Regions from separate parts of the Mesorhizobium sp. B2-3-11 genome, predicted to be linked through region 2. Evidence: riboswitches for the same ligand, from Rfam matches in the RefSeq annotation. Region 2 holds a riboswitch; each other region holds the start of a gene.
The links. Region 2 has a riboswitch for cobalamin ahead of bluB (5,6-dimethylbenzimidazole synthase). Riboswitches for the same ligand answer to the same signal wherever they lie in the genome.
Positions count from the first base shown of each region.

Region 1: another riboswitch for cobalamin. It lies ahead of FJ960_RS26680 (CbtB domain-containing protein); the one in region 2 lies ahead of bluB (5,6-dimethylbenzimidazole synthase).
Region 3: another riboswitch for cobalamin. It lies ahead of FJ960_RS12340 (DUF1636 family protein); the one in region 2 lies ahead of bluB (5,6-dimethylbenzimidazole synthase).

Region 1 is NZ_VFVS01000026.1:1,269-8,919, reverse strand. Features, by position in the region: gene FJ960_RS26710 (tyrosine phosphatase family protein) at 1-227, opposite strand, end outside; gene cobD (threonine-phosphate decarboxylase CobD) at 224-1,270, opposite strand; gene cbiB (adenosylcobinamide-phosphate synthase CbiB) at 1,269-2,243, shown strand; gene cobO (cob(I)yrinic acid a,c-diamide adenosyltransferase) at 2,240-2,854, opposite strand; gene cobU (bifunctional adenosylcobinamide kinase/adenosylcobinamide-phosphate guanylyltransferase) at 2,856-3,371, opposite strand; gene FJ960_RS26685 (CbtA family protein) at 3,364-4,167, opposite strand; gene FJ960_RS26680 (CbtB domain-containing protein) at 4,183-4,362, opposite strand; cobalamin riboswitch at 4,398-4,596, opposite strand; gene FJ960_RS26675 (aromatic ring-hydroxylating dioxygenase subunit alpha) at 4,739-5,908, shown strand; gene FJ960_RS26670 (MFS transporter) at 5,913-7,112, opposite strand; gene FJ960_RS26665 (DUF1624 domain-containing protein) at 7,347-7,651, shown strand, end outside.
Region 2 is NZ_VFVS01000018.1:48,104-55,754, forward strand. Features, by position in the region: gene dxs (1-deoxy-D-xylulose-5-phosphate synthase) at 1-1,544, opposite strand, end outside; gene FJ960_RS22450 (pirin family protein) at 1,620-2,540, opposite strand; gene FJ960_RS22455 (DUF2277 domain-containing protein) at 2,581-2,847, opposite strand; gene FJ960_RS22460 (exodeoxyribonuclease VII small subunit) at 2,940-3,191, opposite strand; gene FJ960_RS22465 (histone deacetylase family protein) at 3,195-4,121, opposite strand; cobalamin riboswitch at 4,301-4,483, shown strand; partial or broken gene bluB (5,6-dimethylbenzimidazole synthase) at 4,655-5,164, shown strand; gene FJ960_RS22475 (hypothetical protein) at 5,329-6,312, opposite strand; gene FJ960_RS22480 (TetR/AcrR family transcriptional regulator) at 6,399-7,007, opposite strand; gene FJ960_RS22485 (MFS transporter) at 7,127-7,651, shown strand, end outside.
Region 3 is NZ_VFVS01000007.1:143,945-151,595, reverse strand. Features, by position in the region: gene FJ960_RS12365 (HlyD family secretion protein) at 65-1,240, opposite strand; gene FJ960_RS12360 (MarR family transcriptional regulator) at 1,237-1,716, opposite strand; gene FJ960_RS12355 (iron ABC transporter permease) at 1,876-2,925, opposite strand; gene FJ960_RS12350 (ABC transporter substrate-binding protein) at 2,925-3,872, opposite strand; gene FJ960_RS12345 (ABC transporter ATP-binding protein) at 3,919-4,707, opposite strand; gene FJ960_RS12340 (DUF1636 family protein) at 4,704-5,081, opposite strand; cobalamin riboswitch at 5,207-5,415, opposite strand; gene FJ960_RS12335 (LacI family DNA-binding transcriptional regulator) at 5,478-6,503, opposite strand; gene FJ960_RS12330 (Gfo/Idh/MocA family oxidoreductase) at 6,698-7,651, shown strand, end outside.

The sequences.
Region 1 (7,651 bases), on a different contig from region 2:
CAGCGGCGCGCGAAATCGAGCAGGTCGCGCACATGCTCCTCGCCCGGCATGGTCATCCCCTCTTGCGCCACGGCGATGTCGTGCATGACCAGATGCAGATGGTTTTCCCGGGGGATCGAGGCTGGGCGAATTACGTCCGTTCCGGCGGCAAGCAGCGACAGCATGCGGTCGGCGCCGGTCCTGGCAACGGTTTCCTCGATCTTCGCCAGCGAGCAGACATGGATCATTGTTTCGAACCTTTCGACCGATCCTCACGCCGCGACGCCCATTCGGCAAGGGCGGATTCAAGCCTGCGCCATTCCTCCTCGTTTGCCGGCAGGCCGGCGCGCAGGGCATGCGGCCGGTCAGAGAAATGCCGGAGCAGGATGCCACTCTCGCCAAGCGCGGAAAACAGGCCGCCGGCATCGGGCAGGCTGAGATAGCGGAACAATATGGTGCCGCCCGCGACGCGAACGCCGAACCGGCCAAACAGCGCATCAACCCGCACCACCTCATCCACCAGCGACGCCCGCATCGCATCTTGCCAGCCGAGATCGGCGAGCGCGCGAATGCCGTATTCCAGCGCCGGTCCGGCGACGGCCCACGGCCCGAGTTGCATGTGCAACCGTTCAGCCGTCGTCGCATCGGCAAGTGCGAACCCAAGCCGCAGGCCGGCCAGACCAAAGAACTTGCCAAAGGAACGCAGCACGACAATGCCGGCCTGGCCGACGTCGGCGGCGAGGCTGTGTTCGCGTGGACCGACATCCATGAACGCCTCGTCGACGACCAGCAGCCCGCCCTTGGCGCGAAGTCCGTCAGCCAGCATCAGCAGCCGGTCGCGCTCGATGATGCGCCCATCCGGATTGTTCGGATTGACGATGATGGCGAGGTCAGCGTCCGCCAGCGCCGCGAAATCGCTGACCTCGACCACCTCATGCCCGGCAATCGCCGCCGCCCGGGCGTGTTCGGCATAGGTCGGCCACAGCACCATCGCCTTGCCGGGCCTCACCAGCGAGGCCACGCGCGGCAGCAGGATTTGGGTCCCGGGCGCCGCCACCACGTTTCCCGCGGAAGGCGCGCCATAGGTGTTGGCCGCGATCTCTATCAGTTCGCGCCCACGCGCGGCCTCCGGCAACCGCCACAGGGAGGTGGCGGGCAGGTCGAAAAGCGGGTAGGAGTGCGGATTGATACCGGTCGAGAGGTCGACGAAAGGCAGCACGGCATTGGGGAAAAGCGCCCTTGCCCGGCCAAGACTTCCACCATGGTCCACCGCTCCTTCAAGAAGCTTCATGTCTGTCCTGATCGCTTTCCTGTCATTGGTTGTCGAATTCGCCCTTGGTTATCCCGACTGGCTGTTTCGCGCCATCGGCCATCCGGTGACGTGGTTCGGCAGGCTGATATCCTTTCTCGACTTGAGGCTCAACCGCGCCACTGATCCCGACGCACTGCGTCGTCAACGTGGTGTCCAGGCGCTTTTGGTCATCGTGCTGGTGCCGGCGCTGACAGGTCTTTGCGTGCAGCTCGTTCTGCTCTGGTTCGTCCCCTTGGGATGGATCATTGCCGTCCTTCTGGCAACATCGCTTCTGTCGCAGAAGAGCCTGCATGAACATGTCGAAGCCGTCGCCGACGCGCTCGACAGTGGAGGCCTCGACATGGGCCGCGCCGCCGTCTCGCGGATCGTCGGCCGCGATCCCGAAACGCTGGACCGGGCAGGCGTCTGCCGTGCGGCGATCGAAAGCCTGGCGGAGAATTTTTCCGATGGCATCGTCGCCCCCGCCTTCTGGACCGGCGTTGGCGGGCTGGCCGGCGGCGCCGCCTACAAGGCGGCCAACACCGCCGATTCGATGATCGGCCACCACACCCCGCGCCACGAGGCGTTCGGCTGGGCGGCGGCGCGCTTCGACGATTGGATCAACCTGCCGGCATCGCGGCTGACGGCGCTGCTGATCGTGCTCGCTTCCTTCTTGGTCGAGGGCGCCGACCCCCACTGCGGCTGGCAAGCGGTACGGCGCGACGCGAAAAAACACCGCTCGCCCAATGCCGGCTGGCCCGAAGCGGCCATGGCCGGCGCGCTTGGGCTCGCGCTTGCCGGACCACGCAGCTATGGCGGTGTCATGGTCGACGACATCTTCATGGGCGAAGGCGGCCGCAGCGATGTCGACAGCGGCGATATAAGGCGCGCGCTGCAACTCTACCGTGTCGCTGATTTCCTGCTGATTGGCTTGTTCGGCCTGGTCGCGGTGATCGCTGTTCTGGTTTTTTAAAACTCGATGCCCTGCTGAGCTTTCACGCCCGCCGAGAAATGATGCTTGGTGACGCCCATCTCGGTGACCAGATCGGCAGCCTCGACCAGCGCTGGCTTGGCGTTGCGGCCGGTGATGACGACATGCAGACCCTCGCGCCGGCCCTTCAGCGCCGCAACCACCTTGTCGAGATCGAGATAGTCGTAGCGCAACGCAATGTTGAGCTCGTCGAGCACGACAAGGCTGATCGAGGGATCGTCGATCAATTCCAGCGCCTTGGCCCAGGCGGCTTCGGCGGCGGCGATATCGCGCTTCAGGTCCTGCGTCTCCCAGGTGAAACCCTCGCCCATAGCATGCCAGACCACGCGGTCGCCGAAGGCGGCAAACGCATCCTTCTCGCCGGTGTGCCATTTGCCCTTGATGAATTGCACGACGCCGACGCGCTTGCCGTGGCCGAGCATCCGCAGCGCCAGCCCGAAGGCGGCCGTGGTCTTGCCCTTGCCGGGACCGGTGTTGACGATCAGCAACCCCTTCTCGACCGTCTTGCTCGCAACCTCGGCGTCCTGCACCGCCTTGCGCTTGGCCATCTTGGCGCGATGGCGCTCTTCATCCTTGTCGTCGATATCGGTCATTTCACTTCACCTTGAGCGGTAGCCCCGCCACCATCAGCAGCACCGTGTCGGCAACCGCGGCGACCCGCTGGTTGAGCCGGCCGGCGTCGTCGCGAAAACGCCGCGCCAGCGCATTGTCGGGCACGATGCCTTGCCCGACCTCGTTCGACACCACGAACCACGGTCCGCGCGGCCGCGACAGCACGTCGGCGAGCCGTCGGCACTCCGCCTCGACGTCGTAATCGGCCAGCATGTGATTGGTCAGCCATAGCGTCAGGCAGTCGACAAGCACCGGCCGATCATCCGGCAAGGCCTCCAGCGCTTCGGCAAGGTCGATTGACGCATCGATGGTCGACCAGCCCTCACCGCGCCGCGAGCGGTGCACCGCGATGCGCTCGCGCATCTCATCGTCATAGGTTTGCGCCGTGGCGACATACGCCCATGGCGGGGGGAATGCCGTCACCAGGGTTTCGGCGTGCGCGCTCTTTCCGGAGCGCGCGCCACCGATGATGAAAGTCAGCTTGCCGCGGTCAGGCAAAGCTGTCGCGCAAGCTGGTCGCCGTGCCGGTGAAGCGCCTGCGCACCACGCCCACGACCGCGCCGAGCACCAGCCAGAACACCAGATTGGTCACCGTCACCGCCACCACGAACTGATGGTGCAGGCCTTCCGGGATAGGCGTCTCGAAACTGTCGGGCTGCGGCGCGCCGACGATATGCGGGACGACGATCAGCAAGACGGCGAAGATGGTCAATGGCAGCGATCTGCGAAACACGATCAGGCCAAGGCCGATAGCGGTCGCCGCGGCCGTTGCCGTCCACCAGATCTGGCGCGCAAGCAGATCGGCCGCCGGCATCGCCGGCAGTTCCGGCTGCAGGCCGAGGCCTGGTGCCAGCGTGAACACGGCAAAGCCGGCCAGCCCCCAGAATACGCCCTGGCGCCAATTGCCGACGCCGCCGGCAAACTCGGAAATCGCGACCAGGACCAGCGCGAAACCGATGCCGGTGACGATATTGGCAACCACGCTGAAGGCAAAACGCTCGACACCGTCGGCCGGCGCCCAGCCTTCATCTTCCTCCGCCGGTGCCGTGACTTCGGCGGGTGCTGGCGCGGCAGAACTCATCGCATTCCCAGCGGGCGCGACCGTGCTCACCGCATCGTTGCTCGCCGCCGGTGCAGCCGCGTGGTCATGGTGATGGCCGCCGCCGGCCTGTTCGTAGACTTCCGCCTTGAGGATCAGCGGCACTGTCGCATAGGCCTGCATGCAGGCGAGAACGACACCCGCCACGAGCCCCGCGATCGCCGCGACGAACACGACGTTGCGAAACAGATTCATGATGTCAGATCCTCGTTAGTGGCAGGGAAACGCCATCGAGTGGCGATAGTCGTGGGCGGCATTGTGGACCGCATCGATATGCGAGAAACCGACAAAGCCGACGACGAACATGCCGAGCAGCGCCGCGAGCGCGAGCTGCATGAAGCGCGACTGCGAGGAGACGGAGGCGCCGAGGGAGACGGAAGCGGTAGTCATGTCTTGTCCTTTCGCCCTCCACCCGAGGGCATCGAAGTCAGTTTCCTGTCGCCGGCAGGTCTCCTGGCTCGCGGATAAGCGCCCTTCCCCACCTTCCCGAGGAAAACCCTCAGTGGCATATGGAGAGGACTACCGCACACAGTTGCGGGGGCAGCCACGGCATTGGACAGGAATTCCTGTCCGCACCGCATTCCCTCTTGGCTCCAAAAAGGAACCGACGACGTTGGTGACTATAGGGAAATTTGCCGCGCGCGGCAAACCAAATTCCGACAGTCGCCAGCGCAGGAGCGTCGTATCGGCGAAGCCGCTCCATCCCGTCCTGATTGACAAATTTTCTAGTCGGGTGTCGGCTCGCAACCCTCACAGGAAGCCAGCCATGCAGCCCAATGCCAGCGAGCGCGAGCCCTATAACGGCCTGACCCGAACCGAGCCGACGCTGCCGTCATCGGCCTATTGGGACCAGGAGAACTATCAGCGTGATCTCGATGCCATCTGGTACAGAAATTGGCTGCTCGTCTGCCGCGAGACCGACCTTGCCCAGCCTTTGGCATTCCGCACCTTCCGCGTCGGTACGCAGGAAATCCTTGTGCTGCGCGACGACGCCGGCGAGTTGCATGCCTTCCACAACACGTGCCGGCATCGCGGTTCGCAGCTTTGCCAGGAAAGCGAAGGACGCCTGAAGGCGCGGCTGATCACCTGCCCGTACCATGCCTGGTCCTATTCGCTGCGTGGCGATCTGGTGCGTGTACCGTCGAAATCGCTGCCTGACGGCTTCGACGAGGCCGACCACCCGCTTTACCGCGTTGTACTCTCGGTGCGGCGGGGCTTCGTCTTCGTCAATCTTGCTGAAGATGCCGCCGGCTCAGTGCAGTCATCCTTCGACCCGGCCTCCGGCGACCTCGGCAACTGGCCGCTGGACACGCTGGTGTCAGGCCATGTGCTGCGCAAGGTGATGAACTGCAACTGGAAGATTTTCTGGGAAAACTTCAACGAGTGCCTGCACTGCCCGGGCGTCCACAAGGACCTGTCGCGGCTGGTGCCGATCTATGGCCGCGGCCTGATGAGCCGGCATGACGATCCCGAATGGACGCGCCATGCAGACAATGATGCGCCGGAATTCTCCGGCGGCCTGCGCGCCGGGGCTGAAACATGGTCGCGTGATGGGCAGACGCATGGGCCGGTTTTCCCCGGCTTGACGCAGGCGGAACGCACCGCCGGCCAGACCTACGCCACCAGCCTGCCCTCGATGTTCATCGTCGGCCATGTCGACTATGTCAGGACCGTGCGGCTGGTGCCGCTCGGTCCCGAACAGACCGAATTGACCGCCGAATGGCTGTTCTCGCCCGAGGCGCTCGCCGCCACCGATATCGACAACATCGTCGCCTTCGGCACACAGGTGCTGGAGGAGGATGCCGCGATCTGCGAGGTCAACCAGAAGGGCCTGCGCTCGATGCGTCATACAGCCGGCGTGCTGATGCCCGAGGAATATGAGCTGCACCGCTTCCACAATTGGGTGCGCGAGCGCCATGCTGAGCTTTCGCTCTGATTTTTTAGAGGGATTTAGGCAGGTAGCGCCAGGTCATGAGGCCACAAAACGCCGCCAGCAGGCCGAGCGTGACGAACACCGATCCCAATCCGAAGAAGGCCAGCACCACCGAATAGACCAGCGGCGGCGTCAATTCGGAAAAGTCGAGATAGGTGCGGTAGACCGCCGCCATCTGCGCGCGTTCATAGAAGCGCACCGAGCGCATGAAGGCGGTCGAGCCCAGCGCGTCGAGCGCGATGGTGAAGAAAGCGCCGCACAACAGGAAGGCGCCGGTCAGCAACGGCTCTGCCGCTCCGACCGTGCCCGCCGCCAGCAGCGACGCCGACATGGCGAAATAGGCAAACGTCATGGTGCGTCGGCCGCCAAAGCGTTTTCCTGCCTTGCCCCAGAAGATCGCCATGAACAGCAGCGCATTGCCGGCCGAGACCAGCAGGCCGCCCGCCAGTTCACCCTCGCCGGTGATCACCATGAACAGCGGTCCATAGACGAAGAACGTCGTCCAGAAGCACGACCGGCCGAAGGCGATCAGCCAGGCGAGCCTGAGCCTTGGCTGCGCCACGAAGCGGCCGATGTTGGCGAGCGGATTTGCCGGCCGCGTCTTGCCCGGGCGGATCGACGGGTTGTCGCCCAGCCGGTAGGTCCAGAACAGCGCTAGCAAAGCCATGGCGAAAACCGCCACCGCGCCATGCGCGGCATAGATGCCGAAATGCGCATAAAGGAAAATGCCAAGCGTCGGCCCGCCCGTCCAGGCAACCATCGACCACGCCATGCGCAGCGATTCGGCCTGCATGAAGTCGGTCTTGCGGATGTGGTCCATGATGTAGAGGTTGAGTGTGATCGACAGCGCACTGGCGCCCATGACGCGGCACAGCATGCCGGCGAGTTGTCCAGCGAGCGTGTGGGTGACGAAGAACAGCGAGCCGATGGCGAGCAGGCAGGCGCCTGCCGTGTAGACCCAGCGCCGCGCGAAGCGGCGGATCAGCATCGGCATGAACAAGGTCACCGACAGGCCGAGCATGGATACGACGGTGTAGAGGATCGAGACGATCTGCTCGTTGTGGAGTATCTCGTAGGCCTGGATCGGGATGACGCTCGACACCATGGCGCGGGCGAAGGACTCGACCGCGTAGAGCGAGGCGAAGGTGCGCGCATCCGCGGCCTTGAGGGCCGGAAGCCAGATCGGATGGCGCACATGCGTGGACATTGCTTCCCCAAAGCAGAATCGCGGCGTCAAATCTGCCGTGGACATTTCAGGCCCATTAAGAGGAAACCGACGCACACCCGGCAAAAAGCGAAGCCGGTCAAAGGCTTTCCCGCGCTGGCCCAATTCGGCGGCTGGCGCGGGCTCCGCCGCGCGGTCAGGCCAAGGCGACCGGTCTTCTTCTATCCAGTGCAACCGTGATAGTCGTCTTGGAGGGCTGAATCAGATCGCGAGACCATGAGCATCCACACGCCGACCGCACCCGTTCCGCAGCCATCGAAGCGCATCGTTGCCATCGATATTTTGCGCGGCATCGCGCTGATCGCGATGGCAAGCTACCATTTCACCTGGGACCTGGAATTCTTCGGTTACACCGACCCCGGTCTCACCGCCTTCGGCTGGTGGAAGATCTACGCCCGCTGCATCGCCTCGACCTTCCTGTTCCTTGTCGGCGTCAGCCTCTATCTCGCCCATGGCCGACAGATCCGCTGGAGCTCCTTCTGGAAACGGTTCGCCATGGTCGCCGGTGCGGCGGTCGCCAT
Region 2 (7,651 bases):
TTGCTGCCTTCCCGGACGATGCGGCCTTTGCCGATCTCGAGAACCGAGCCGCGCTCGGGCATGTCGACGCCGACCCCGTTGCCGCGCGGATAGCGGAAGGCGATCGGCCCATCGTCATAGCTGGCGGCGGTGCGCACCATGTGGCGCAACTCCGCTTCGTCGGCGGCAGCCATCACGACAAAGCCGGGCAGGCTTGCCAGGAAGGTGGTGTCGAACGCGCCGCAATGGGTGGCGCCATCGGCGCCGACAAAGCCGGCGCGATCGATGGGGAAACGCACCGGTAGTTTCTGGATCGCGACGTCATGGACGACCTGATCGTAGGCACGCTGCAGGAACGTCGAATAGATCGCCGCGAACGGCTTGTAGCCTTCCGTCGCCAGGCCGGCGGCGAAGGTCACCGCATGCTGCTCGGCGATGCCGACATCGAAGGTCCTCGACGGGAACACCTCGCCGAACAGATCGAGGCCGGTGCCGCTCGGCATGGCGGCGGTGACGGCGACGATGCGATCGTCCTCACGGCCCTCCTGGATCAGGCTTTCGGCGAACACCTTGGTGTAGGCCGGCGCGTTGGCTGGCGCCTTGGCCTGCGCGCCGGTGATGACGTCGAATTTATTGACGCCATGGTATTTGTCGGCCGCCGCTTCCGCCGGCGCATAACCCTTGCCCTTCTGGGTGACGACATGGATCAGCACCGGACCCTTGCCGTTGTCGCGGACATTTTTCAGGACCGGGATCAGATGCTCCAGATTGTGACCGTCGATCGGGCCGATATGATAGAAGCCGAGTTCCTCGAACAAAGTGCCGCCGGTGACATAGCCGCGCGCATGCTCGACCGCGCGGGTGATGGCTCGATCGGCCCGCTTGCCGAGATAGGAGGTCAGTTTCTTGCCAAAGTCGCGCAAGCCGATATAGGCCTTGCCGGAAGTCAGGCGCGCCAGATAGGCGCTCATGGCGCCGGTCGGCGGCGCAATCGACATGTCGTTGTCGTTGAGGATGACGATGAGGCGGGCATCGAGCGCGCCGGCATTGTTCATCGCCTCATAGGCCATGCCGGCCGACATTGCGCCATCGCCGATGACTGAAATGACATTGTTGCGGCCGCCTGAAAGGTCGCGGGCGGCGGCCATGCCGAGACCAGCCGATATGGACGTCGAGGAGTGGGCGGCGCCGAACGGGTCATACTCGCTCTCGGCTCGGCGGGTGAAGCCCGACAGGCCGCCTTCCTGGCGCAAGGTGCGGATGCGGTCCCGGCGTCCGGTCAGGATCTTGTGCGGATAGGCCTGATGGCCGACATCCCAGATCAGCCGGTCATCGGGTGTGTTGAAGACATAATGCAGCGCCACCGTCAGTTCGACCACGCCAAGGCCGGCACCAAGGTGGCCGCCGGTGTGGGAGACAGCATCGACCAGTTCGGCGCGCAGCTCGGACGCCAGTTGCGGCAATTCGCTCTCGGCCAGCGTGCGCAGGTCGGCCGGGACGCGAACCTTGTCGAGAAGCGGCGTATGCGGCGTTGCGTTCACGTTGGGCCCAGACTCTCTTTTCATCGGCGGGATAGGCCGCCGGCCGGCGAAAGTAAATGCGTGTCGGTGACGCGGACGGTCAGCCCCTCACCGCTCCGCTCAGCCTTCCGGCAGCGGAATGAACTCTTTCTCATCGCCAGGAACGATATCGAAGCGGCCGGTCTTCCATTCCTGCTTGGCCTGCTCGATGCGCTCCTTCGACGAAGAGACGAAATTCCACCAGATGTAGCGCTTCGAACCGAGCGAGGCGCCGCCGAACAGCATGAAATGCGCACCGGTTTGCGACGATATGACGATCTCGTCGCCGGGCCGGAACACCAGCAGCCGTTCGGCCGGAAAGACGTCGCCCGAAATCGAGACTTCGCCCTCCAGCGTGTAGATGGCGCGCTCTTCCGCATCGGCCGGGATTTTGACGCTGGCACCGAGCCCCAGCCGCAAATCGGCGTAGAGCGTGTCGGAATCTGCCCGCACCGGGGACCGCAATCCTTGGAAGTCACCGATGACGACGCGGCCGCTGACGCCTTCGGCATCGATCTCTGGAAGCCGCAGCGCCGCTGTGTTCTCGAACACCGGTGCAACCTCTTCCTTGCCGTCCGGCAGAGCCAGCCAGGTCTGCAGGCCGGAGATCGACATCGGCGCGCCGCGCAATTCCTGCGGCGTGCGCTCGGAGTGGACGATGCCGCGGCCCGCGGTCATCAGGTTCACGTCGCCGGGTTCGATCACCATTTCGGTGCCGAGCGAATCGCGATGTCTGATCTTGCCATCGAACAGATAGGTCACGGTCGACAGGCCGATATGCGGGTGGGGACGGACATCGAGCGCCTGGCCGGTGCGCATGATCGCGGGGCCCATGCGATCGAAGAAAATGAATGGCCCGACCAGCCTTCTCTTGGCGGTCGGCAAGGCGCGGCGCACCTCGAAGCCGCCAATATCCTTGGCGTTGGGGATGACCATCAGTTCGATCTGGTCGCTGGCGAAGGCATCGCCGGCCTCAGGGTCTTTCCCCGGGAAGAAGCTCATGAACTCTCCTGGTCAGCGCTCGGTGGCCGCTTTGGACATGTCAGGCGAACCGGATCGCCGCCTTTGCTCTCAGTTTGGCTGCCACCTCTTCGCGACTGCGCGGATGCTGGTGGGTTTCGAGGGAATCAAGCAATTCGCGTGCGGATGCCGCGATGGCTTCGACCGCATGATCGAACGCATGCTGGTTCTGTTTCGACGGTCGCGTCGTTCCGCTGAGCTTGCGGACAAACTGGAGTGCCGCGTCGCGGACTTCGTCATTGGTTGCCGGCGGATCAAAATTGAACAGGGTCTTGATGTTTCTGCACATCGCTTCCGTATCTCCTCTTGTCCGTTTCAATCGGGACGAGTTGTATCCTCAATCATGATCGTGTTCAAAAGTCGGTAAGCCTGCTCCGGACCTCAGTCCGCGTCGAGCGGCTCGGTTCCAACCGGCTTGCCGTCGCGCGACAGCCTGATCTTCTCGACCTTGTCCTCAGCGGCCTTCAGTAACCGGTCGCAATGCACCTTCAGCGCCTCGCCGCGTTCGTAGATCCGGATCGACTGGTCGAGCGGCACGTCGCCACGCTCCAGATCATCGACGATCTTCTCCAGCGCGTCGAGTGCCTGCTCGAAGCTCATCGCCTTGACGTCTTCGTTGATCTCACCAGTCATCATTCATCCTTTCATCAGTCGCCCGACATGGGCGCCGACCGAAAATGCCAATCCCTGCAGATCGTAGCCGCCCTCGAGCACGCTGACGAGCCGGTTGCCGCTATGGCGTGCGGCGCGCTGCATCAGTTGGCCGGTCGCCCAGTCGAAATCGTCCTCGGTAAGATTGATCTCCGCCAGCGGGTCGCGATGGTGCGCGTCGAAGCCGGCCGAAATGATGATCAGGTCGGGCGCGAAATTGTCGAGTGCCGGCAGCACGCGCGACAGGAAAGCATCGCGAAACACCTCGCTGCCGGTCTGCGGCGCCAGCGGCGCGTTGACGATGTTGCCGGCGCCGGTCTCGTTCTTCGCGCCGGTGCCGGGATAGAGCGGCATCTGGTGCGTCGAGCAATAGAGCACCGAGGGATCGTCCCAAAAAATATCCTGCGTGCCGTTGCCATGGTGCACGTCCCAATCGACGACGGCGACACGCTCCGCGCCATGCTTCTTCTGCGCATAGCGGGCAGCGATAGCCGCAGTGTTGAAGAAGCAGAAGCCCATGGCCGTGTTCTTTTCAGCATGATGGCCAGGCGGCCGGGCGGCGACGAAGACATTGTCGGCGCGGCCCGCAAAGACGTCGTCGACGGCGGCATTGGCGGCGCCGATCGCGGTGATCACCGCCTGCCAGCTCTTCGGGCTGGCGGTGGTGTCGGCGTCGATGCGGGCGAGGCCTTCAGCGGGAATGGCGGCGCGCACGCGCGCGACGAAATCGGCGGGATGCGCATAGAGGATGGTCGCCTCGTCGCCTTGCGGTGCCTCGGCGCGGTCAAGCGCGGCAAAAGCTTCGTCGTCGAGCACGCGCGCGATGGCGCGCAAGCGGTCGGGCCGCTCGGGGTGACCTGGCGGGGTGATGTGTTCGAGGAAGATCGGGTGCGTGTAGAGACGAGTGGCCATGTCCCCCTATCTAGTGCCCCGGCGCCGTGATGGCCATGCGTTGCGGCTTGATCGCTGGGGAAAATCACGGCTGCGTCCATTCATGTCGCTGCGGGCATTGGCGTCGCCGGCGCTTCGGCGTAAGGTCGCCGCCACTGCCTGGTGCCCGCCGGTCTGTTTGTTTTAGCCGCATTCTGCGACGCCAAGTGATTCCACTTGGCTGCAAATGCTCTGGCGGGAGAATCGGGAACACGGTTTGATACCGTGGCGTGCCCAACGCTGTGAGGGGGACCGCGCCGGTAAGTGCCACTGTCGATGACGGGAAGGCACCGGACGCGGGTTGATCCCGAGCCAGAAGACCGGCCTGGCAGGCATCGTCATCCGCATGGTCAGGCGGATGGCATCAGAACGACGTGCGCCCTCCTGGACGCACAAAGTACGCTCTGAGAATTTGAACTGCTGCAATCGCAAGGGGACAAGCGATGCCGGAAGCTATGACCGCTCCAACGGCCAATGGATTTGATCAGATCGCGCGCGACGCGGTTTACCGCGCCATGTTCACGCGACGCGACGTCCGCAGCCATTTTACATCGGAAGCGATCGACGACGAGGTGCTGGCGCGGCTGCTGCTTGCCGCCCATCACGCGCCATCGGTCGGCTTCATGCAGCCTTGGAATTTCATCGTCATTCGCGATGCCGCGCGACGGGCGAAGGTGCGCGACCTGTTCCTTGCCGCGCGCGAACAGGAACTGCCGGCAATCGAGGCGGACCGGCGGGCGCTCTACCGCAAGCTCAAGCTCGAAGGCATTTGCGAAAGTGCGCTCAACATCTGTATCACCTGCGACCACGAGCGCTCGAAAGGCTCGCCGCTGGGACGTTGGCACAATCCGGAAATGGATCTCTACAGTACGGTCTGCGCGGTACAGAATTTCTGGCTCGCGGCACGCGCCGAGGGCGTTGGCGTCGGCTGGGTCAGCATCATCGAGGCGCAAGCGCTGAAAAGCCTGCTGTCCATCCCCGACCACGTGACGCCGATCGCCTATCTCTGCGTCGGCCGTGTCTCGGAGTTTGCGCCGAAACCGGACCTCGAAACGCACGGGTGGGGCCGACGGCTGCCGCTGCCCGAACTGATCATGAGCGAGACTTTTTGCGGCCAGGGAGAAGCCTCGCTCAAATCTGCGGTGGCCCGCCTCAACACCGTCGCCGCTGCGCCGGCAAACCCCGCCGATCAGCGTGTCGCGCCGGCCGTGCCCCAGCGCGAACCGTCGAAGGTGGAGAGCGCCTTGCGCTTGAGTTCCCGGAACTTCGACGAGGCATCGGCCAGCCTGGCGTCCCAGGCGGCATCGGGCACCTGACCCTCGATGGTCTTGAAATAGACCTGCATCAGGCACGCGATGGCGAAAGGTTCGATGAACGCCGCCTTGAAGGCCCAGGCAAAGACAATGGCCAGAACGAAGGCCCAGCCGGCGAGCTGTCCGGGCATGACGTAAAGAATGGCGGCCGCCGGAGCCAGCATCAGCAGGAAGATGACGAAGGAGACCCCCCACATGATCAACGCCAGCCAGACTGCGTTCTTGACCATGATCTTGCCGTTCTGGGCGTAGAGCACGACGCCTTGCCGTGCGGTCTCGAAGGGTGAGGACGAATTGATGCGGATGTTGTAGCCGAGAATGATCTCGTCGACATAGGTCAGCGACAGGCGGATCACCGTGTTGAGGAACGAGACCAGGCCGCTCAGGCCCGGAATGGGCAGGAAAGCCGCAATGCCGCCCAGCAGGCCGGTGATGGCACGGATGGCGCCCTTGACCAGCTGGTCGACGACGAAAAGGATGTTCGCTTCGGCAAAACGCTCGGTCACAACCTCTTTCGCGTAGGCGATCTGGTTCTGGCCGTCGGGTATGTCATGGCCGTCGATCAGATGCACCATGACGGCGATATGGCCTGCCTTGACGACGTAGAGGATGTATTCGCGGATCCAGTAGACGGCGATCGAGACGAGGCCGAAGCCAACAATCCCGCCCCACATGGCAAAGGACAACGGCCCATCGGGATCGGTGGAGATATGGCCGACGCCATACCCGACCGAGGCGCCCGCGCCGGTGGCCATGATATAGGCCAGCGTGATGCCGAAATAGACGATCATGCGAAAGACGATGAAAGGCCAGGTCCGCATCATGATGGACACCGACCTGCCGATATCGAAATCCCACATGCCCCGAATCCCCCAGAGGTGGCTGTGGAGGATGCTCCCAAACCGTCTATTGTCAATTGCGAGCGGTGGCGGAGCCCGATTGCAGGTCAGTTTGGCCGCGCTTCCGGGTTCTCGAGCAGGCCTTCGAGCAATTGCTTGAACGCTGCCACCACCTTCCTCGACGTCGCTTCGGGATCGTTCGAATTGGCGATCCGCTGCGCGGCCTGGCTGCTCGCCCCGTTGATCAGCCGCGCCGCGGTCTCGGGATCGAGGCCCGGCACGACCACCCCCTCCTCTTGCAGCGCGGTCAGATGATCGGTCATTGAACCGACGCAGGCATTGGCATTCGACCACTGTGCCGGATCGCCCAGCACGGCCGGACCGTCCCGGAACATGATGCGCTGGATTTCCGGCTCCAGCGCCATTTCGATGTAGGTCGTGCATTCGTCGACGAAATGCTGCCAGCGGGTCGGCGCCCTCGACGCGACCTCATTCACCCGCGCGGCCATTTCCGCATCGATTTGCGCGATAACCGCCTGCAGCAGTCCCTTCTTATCGCCGAAGTGATGATAGAGGGCGCCGCGCGTCAGTCCGGCCGATGCGGTGAAATCGTCCATCGACGCTTCGGCATAACCGATGGTGCCAAAGGCTTGGCGCGCCGCGGCGATCAGCTTGGCACGCGTCTCGGCGATCATCTCCCTGCGGGGTCGGTGCATGCTCTGGCCTTATCTACATACGCTCCGTATGCCAATTGACATACGCGACGTATGGTCTATTTAACACTTATACGTCTCGTATATAATTGTCGAATCGCCCCTTGTCGAGGAACAGGATCATGCAAAACCCCTACTCGGAAATCTTTCGCGCTCCTGGCGCCAGGGGCTTTGCCGCCGCCGGCTTCATGGCGCGCCTGCCGATCGCCATGGCGCCGATCGGCATCGTGGCGATGCTGTCGCAGACGCGTGGCGAATACTGGCTGGCGGGTGCGGTTTCGGCGACATTCGCCTTGGCCAATGCTTTCCTAGCGCCGCAAATATCGAGGTTGGTCGACCGCCTCGGCCAGACGCGGGTTGTCGTCCCCACAACCATCATCTCCGTGCTCGCATTCGCGGCCCTGATCGCATCGGCCAACCAGGACTGGCCGATATGGACGCTATTCGTGTCGGCATTGCTGGCCGCGGCGATGCCAAGCATGCCGGCCATGGTACGCGCGCGCTGGACCGAGATTTTCCGGGGCCGGCCCGAGATGAACACCGCCTTCGCCTTCGAGTCGGCGGCCGACGAACTGGTCTACATCGCCGGCGCATCGCTGTCGGTTGGTCTCAGCGCCGCGCTATTCCCGGAAGCGGGCGTGCTCGTC
Region 3 (7,651 bases), on a different contig from region 2:
CACCCCCCATCAGTCCAATCCTGCAACTCGCTTCCCCACCTGGTCCCCGCGGGCTTCCGCTGACTTACTGCGCGGGCTCGCCGGCCGTGGCGTGGCCGAAGATCGACGGCCAGCCACGTGCCACGCCGGTGTCGACGGTGACGGAGGCGCTCATGCCGGTACGCAGCGCCATCTTGGCATCGGGATCGGTCAGTTCCAGGCGTACAGGAATACGCTGGGTGACCTTGACCCAGTTGCCCGTGGCGTTCTGGGCCGGCAGCAGCGAGAAGTCCGCGCCGGTGCCGGCACCGATAGCCTTGACGGTCGCCTCGAAGGTCCTGCCCGGATAGGTATCGACCACGATCTCCGCCTTCTGACCCGGCTTCATGTTGGTCAGTTGGGTTTCCTTGAAATTGGCGTCGATCCAGGTATCGCCGGTCTCGACCAGCGCAAACAACGGTGTGCCGGAGCCGACATACTGGCCGACCTTGAAGGACGCGGCTTGATAGACAAGACCATCGGCGGGCGCCTTCACCGTGGTCTGTGCCAGGTCATAGGCAGCCTTGTCGCGCGCGGCGAGTGCCGACATCACGGTCGGATGCTTGTCTGTCTCGATATCGGGATTGCCGCCAAGCGCCGCCTTGGCGCTGACGATGCCCTGTTCGGCAACGGCGAGCTGCTGCTTGGCCTTGTCGAGATCATTCCTGGCTTCATCCAGCGAAGACTTGGCATTGATCCCTTTCTGGGCAAGATCGGCGGCGCGGTCATATTGCGACTGCGCATAGGCAACTTCGCTGCTGGCGGATTTCTCCTGCGCCATCGCCTGGCCGTAGGCGGCGCGCAACTGCTCGACATTGAGGCGCGCGGCAGCCACAGCGGCATCGGCCTGGGCAAGCGCGATGCGGTAGGGCTCTGGATCGATGGCGAACAGGAGATCGCCCTGCTTCACCGTCTGATTGTCCGATATGGCGACCTGGACGATACGACCAGCAGTGTCGGAGGCGATCGACACCTTGGCCTGCTGCAGATTGGCGTTTTCCGTTTCCTGGTAGCGCCCGCCCGTCACCCAGACATAGCCGCCGCCGACGATCAATGCCGCCGGCAAGGCGAACATCAAAAAGAAGCGACCGATGCGGCGCTTCTTCTTCGGCGCCGGCGCCGGCTGCACGAGAGGAGCGACCGCGACAGGGGCAGCCGGCTGGGCCGGCGCTTCCATCTCCACCTTGGGAGCGTTTTCTTCTACTTTAGCTACCGCGTTCATGCTGTCGCACCTTCCGCACTCTTGATCTTTTCAAGCGACGAAGCTTCGCTGTCCGTCAGATTTTGTACGATTACATCCAGCGCCCGGATCAGGACGCGCCGGTCTTCCGGCGAAACGCCGCTGAGCGATTCCTCATAGACTTCGCCAGCAAGGCTCTTGACGTCCGCATAGGCCGCGTTCGCCTTCTCGGTTGGGAATATCATGCGCACGCGCCGGTCCGCCGCGTCGGAGCGGCGTTCGATCCAGCCGCCCTCCTCCATCCGGTCGACCAGGCGTGAGACGCTGATCGGCTCGATTTCGAGCAGTTCGGCGAGCCGCGCCTGTGCAACGCCCGCCTCCTTGGCAACGCGGACCAGAAGCCGCCATTGCGCCGAAGACAGGCCGAGCCCGCTGGCGCGCGCCTCAAAGCGCTTGCGCATCAGGCGCTGCACGTCGTGGATCAAAAATCCCAATCTGTCGATGCCATCTGAAACCATGAGCGGTATATATAATAAGCGTGCTTACTATTCAAGGTGTCAGATCGCGATGAAAGGTGGCAAAAATGCGCATGGCAAGCTTGCAACCCGATCCTGGTTAGCGACAGGTGTACGCATGCCCGTGCGCAACAACGCCCGGAAGGCAACAAGGCGCCGTCTTCAAAGGCGGTTTCGGACAACCATGGTGACAACGAAGAATGCGCCGAGCGAGCTGGTGATGATGCCGATCGGCAGTTCCTGCGGCGGCAGCAGGGTCCGGGCCAGAAGATCGCTTGCCAGCAGGAGCACCGCCCCGAACAGCGCGCAGCTTGCGATCAGGCGCAGATGCAAGGAACCGGCCAGCGGCCGCGACAGATGCGGGATCATCAATCCGACAAAGCCGATGACACCGGCGACCGAGACGAGGATTGCCGTCGAGAAGGCGGCCACGAGAAATGTCGTCCTGCGCATGCGGGCCACCGGCACGCCGAGGCTTTCGGCAGCGCTTTCGCCGGCCAGGAAAGCGTCCAGCTTGCGGTGGTTCCACAGCCCGTAGGCCGCGATCGTGCCAGCGCCCACCGCACTCAGCCACACATTGTCCCAACGCGCCAGCCCGAGCCCGCCCATGGTCCAGAACAGCACCGAATGGGCCGCGCGCTGGTCGCCGGCAAAAACCAGATAATTGGTCAAGGCCGTGAACATGAAGGAGACGGCAAGGCCGGCGAGGATCAGCCGCTCCGGACCTTGCCCCCTCACCCGCGCCACCAGCAAAAGCACGATGGAAGCGGCGAGTATGCCGCCGGTGAACGCAGCCACAGGCAAGGTCCAGATGCCGAAACTGTCGCCGAGGACGGTGATGACGGAAACCGCGCCGGCAGCGGCTCCCGACGACAGGCCGAACAGGAAGGGGTCGGCAAGGTCGTTGCGGGTCACCGTCTGCAAAAGCGCGCCGACGATGCCCAGCCCGCCGCCGACACAGATCGCCAGGATCGTGCGCGGCAGCCGCAGGTCGACGACGATCCTGCCGACCGGACCCGATATCTGAGGTTCATCCAGCCCAATGGAACGGCCCAGTGCGGCGACGACATCGGCTAGAGGTGTCAGCGTCGAGCCGTAGGCGATCGACAGCAGCGCCAGCGCGACGAGCGCCACCGCGCCCGCCGTCATGGCCAGCGTGAAGCCCTTGTGCCCTGAAAGCGCGCCGGATTTGTGCTCCCGGGCGAGAGCCATCAGAACGCTTCCGGATGCATCGCCCTGGCGATCTTGCCGATGGCGTCGATGTTCGCCGGTCCTGGCGTCAGCTCGGCGTAACGAAGCGCCACGAAGCGCTCGTTCCTGACCGCGTCCGTCTCTTTCATCGCCGGGTGCGCCTTCAGGAAATCGAGCAGTTTCCTGTAACCGCCGCCGTCCTGATAATCGAGCAGGATGAGGAATTGCGGATTGCGCGCCGCCACCGTCTCCCAGTCCGCGTTGCCCCAGCTCGTGTCCATGTCGGCCATGATGTTGTCGCCGCCGGCCGCCGATATCATGGCGCTGGGGATGGCGAACTTTCCCGCGGTAAACGGCTTGTCCTCGCCGGAATCGTAAAGGAACACGCGTGTTCCCTTGGCGATGCCGACCCTGGCGATGATATCGGCGAGTTGCGCCTTCCAGCCGGAGACAAGCTTCTCTGCTTCTGCTTCCTTGCCGAAGATCTTGCCCAGCTTTTCGACGTCGCCATAGAGCAGGTCCATGGAGGCGGCCGGGCGGCTCCTGTCGAGATGGACGCAGCTTTCGGTCAGCACCAGCGTCTTGATGCCGTGCGGAGCGAGCGTGTCGGGGGTCACGTCGCCGCCTGGCTTCATGCCGTAGTACCAGCCTGCGAAGAAGAAGTCGGGCTCGACGGCGAGGAGATTCTCCAGCGTCGGATATTTCGGTGCCAGTTCGGGAATGGAACCCTGCTCTGCCTTGAAGTCAGGGCCGACTTTATACCATCCGGTGATACCGGTCAGGCCGACAATCGACGGCTGCAGCTTCAGCGCGAAGACCATCTCGGCCATGTTGAGATCATGGATGACGGCGCGCTTTGGCGGCGCGTCGAAGGTCAGCGGCTTGCCGCAGCTGTCGACGGTCACGGGGAAGGCAAAGGCCGTCGAGGCCAGCAACGAGAAGACTAGGGACAGGGCGAGGCGTTTCACGGACTTTGCTCCTTGGTTGAACCGTGTCGGATAAGGATGGATTTGGTCAGGACGGCGGTGCGGCGCGGTTCGGAAGCTCGAACACCGTCAGTTCGCGGTCCTCGGTGGGATGGCGCAGGCGAAACACGTCGATGCCGAAAATCTCGCGGATCAGCTGTTGCGTCAGCGCCTCGTGCGGCGGCGCCAGCGCATGCAGCCGGGCCTCGTTCATCACCGCCACCTTGGTGGCGAAGGGTGCCACCAGCGTCAGATCGTGCAGCACCGCGATCACGGTCATGCCGAAGCCGGCCACCAGTTCGAGCAGTTCCGCGCGGGCGCGCGGATCGAGGTGGTTGGTCGGCTCGTCGAGGAACAGGATTTTGGGCTTCTGCGCGATGGCGCGTGCAAGCTGGGCGCGTTGGCGTTCGCCACCAGACAGCGAGCCGATAGTCCGGTCGAGCAGCGGCAACAGGCCGGTCCGCCGCAGCGCATCCACGACAATGTCGCGTTCCTCGCCGCGGCGCCTCAGGCCGGCATGCGGGACGCGGCCAAGCTCGACATAATCGATCACCGCCAGCCGTGGGTCCGGCTGGTCTGTCTGGCCCACGACGGCGATATGCAGGGCCCGTTCGGCGGGTGAAATCCTGTCCAGGCGTCGCCCGCCAAGCTTCACCTCCCCCGAGCTTGGCCTGAGCATGCCGGACAACATGCGCAGCAGCGTGGTCTTGCCGGCGCCGTTGGGGCCAATGATGGCGAGGCGGTCGCCTGACGTCACCGACAGGCTGACCGCATGGATCAAATGCCGGCCATTCGCCATCGCGCCCAAGTCGCGCGCATCGAGAAGCGGCGCTGTCACCGATTGCCATCCGCCAGCTTGCCGGGTCCCGGGATGCGAGCCAGCGTCTTGCCGGCCAGGCGCGGCGGACGTTGTCCGGAATTGCACCAGCCGTCGGGAAGCGAGGCGTAGAGCCTGGCAAACCGCACGAGATCGGCAGCGTCTGCCTGCGCGTCGATCGACCCGAAGAGATAGGCGGCCTTGCCTTCCGCCTGGAAAGCCGCCGCCAGGGGACGTGCGCAACCCGCCATGCAAGCCACGCCCTCGACCGTGAAACCAAGCGCCACGTCAGGCTGGGCCGAGAGGCGGGAGCGCAACTCGGTGCACAAACCTTCGCCCGACCTGGCGCCGGTCGGCACGTCGCGGCAAAGGGTGCACACGATGATCTGGTGCATAGGCCCGGGGTGAATACGATCGATTGCGCCGTCCAACTTCCCGTCACTTTCAAAACTGGCGACGGAAGGATGTTGGTCGACCGGCCGACAAGACCGATTTCCACGTTTCCTCCCGGCACACCCCGTCCGGTCAACTCAGTGATGGCAGGTCTCCTGGCTCACGGGTCTCTGCGCAATCCTGCCTTCCCAGCCTTGCCGGCCAGTGGCGTTCCGGATCTTGCTCGCCGCTTACAGTTGCGGGGGCAGCCGCGGCCTCGACCCCAAATCGGATCTCACCGCGTTCCCTTTTCACCCCCCGCCTTTCGGCTCGGGGACCATCACGAGTCGCAGCCTAGGCCGCGCGCGGCGGCGAGGCAAGGCGATCGTTTGTTCTGCTATAACATAACCAACAAATGGTCAATCGCTGTCGCGGGCGATCAGTTCCAGCGGCCAGACCTCCCTGATGGTCTCTGGCCCGGCGGCCCCCGCAAAAGCCGGCAGCGACGCCAGCAGCATTTCGGCGAGCCGCCGTCCCATCGGCTGCAGCGCCGGGCGGAAAGCAGTCAGCGCCGGCGAGAAGTAGCGGCAGAGCGGCGTATCGACGATCACGGTCACCGCCATGTCGTGACCGGGCTTGATGCCCATCTCGGCCAGCGCCTTGCAGCCGCCAAGCGCCATTGCGTCATTGTTGAAGATAATGGCGGTCGGCGGGTCCTTGCGGCGCATCACGTGCGGTGTCACTTCGTAGCCACCGGCCTCATTGATGAAGCCGTCGGCAATCAGGCCGGGATCGACGGCGATGCCATGCCGGCGCAAGGCCTTGCGGTAGCCGTCGAGGAACAGATAGCCGAAATTCAGATCGAGCGATGGGCGGATGGCGGCGATTCGGCGATGGCCGCGTGCCACCAGCCGATCGACCGCGTCGGCGCCTGCTTTTTCGAAATCGAGATCGAGCGAGGGGTAGGCCTTGTCGCCGGAGCGGCTGCGGCCGAGCGTGGCGAAGGGGAAGCCGGCCTGGGTCAGATAGTCGATGCGCTCATCCTCGCGCCGCGTCCAGGCCAGCACAACCGCGTCGGCACGGCGCGTCTCGACGACACGCCGCAGGCGCTCCTGCTGATAGTCGCCCGGCGCGCCCATCACCACGATGAGATCCAGCCCGCTTTCGGCGAGCCGGCCCTGCAATCCAGTCAGGAACGGAATGAAGAAAGGCTCGCCGTATTCCTGGTCGCCCGGATGCGGCTGCAGCATGAAGGCGATCGAGTGGGTAGCGCCTTGCCTGAGACTGCGACCGGACTGGTTCGGCGAATAGTTGAGAGCCCTGGCCGCCTCGAGAACGCGCTGGCGTGTGTCGGCATTGACGTCGGCGCGGCCGTTGAGGGCGCGCGACACCGTGCCGATCGAAATGTTCAGGTGACGGGCAAGGTCGTGAATGCTGGACGCCAAGTGACTGTTCTCCCCCTTGCTTGGCTAGCACCGGTGGCCGCCCGGGCCAAGGCGCAACGACGATTTTCATGGGCGGCCGATTGACATTCTACGCCTTCGGGTGTGTTGTCGTAAACGTTTACGGAAAAACGTTTACGGTCACGCCGTGAACGCCGGGACGATCGGCCTGGAGGGGCCGAGAGGAGGAGCGCTGGATGATCGACGCCGTACTGGTCGGCTGCGGAGCGATGAGCAAGGCCTGGCTCGATGCCGCGCGGCAAATCGACGGGCTCGCCATTGTCGGCCTTGTCGATCTCGATGCCGACAGAGCAAAGGCCAGGGCTCGCGAATACGACCTTGGTAGTGCCGTCATCGGCACCAGTCTCGACGCCGTGCTTGACCAGACCCGACCGCAAGCGGTCTTCGATGTGGTGGTTCCCGCCGCCCGGCGCGACGTTGCGTTTTCCGCCTTTGCCCATCATTGCCATCTGCTGACGGAAAAGCCGCTCGCCGATAGCCCGGAGAATGCCCGCGCCATCGTCGAGGCCGCCCGCCAGGCCGGGCGCATCCATGCCGTCGTCCAAAACCGCCGCTATGTCGCCGATGTCAGGCGCATCCGGAGATTTCTGGACTCCGGCGCCATCGGCAAGCCGACCAGCATCCACGCCGACTTTTTCGTCGCACCACATTTCGGCGGTTTTCGCGAGGAGATGGCCCATGTGCTGCTGCTCGACATGGCGATCCACACATTCGACGCCGCCCGTTACATGGTCAATGGCGAGCCGGCCGGCGTCCATTGCCAGGAATGGGAACCGGCCAATTCCTGGTACCGACAGGGCTCGTCGGCCAGCGCGGTCTTCGATCTCGGCGGCGGCAAGGTCTTCACCTATGCGGGCAGTTGGTGCGCGGTCGGCTTCCGCACCAGTTGGGAGGGCAGCTGGCGCATCGTCGCCGAGCGCGGCAGCCTGATCTGGGACGGCCATGAAGGGTTGAAGGCGGAAATGGTAGTGCCGGGCCGCGACGGCATGTTCGACAAAATTCAGCCAATCGAGGTGCCCGCGCTCGATCCCGCCGACCGCGTCGACGGCCATCTCGGTATCATCAGGGATTTCATGCGCGCCATCGAGACCGGCACCGAGCCGGAAACGCGCGGCGCCGACAATATCAAG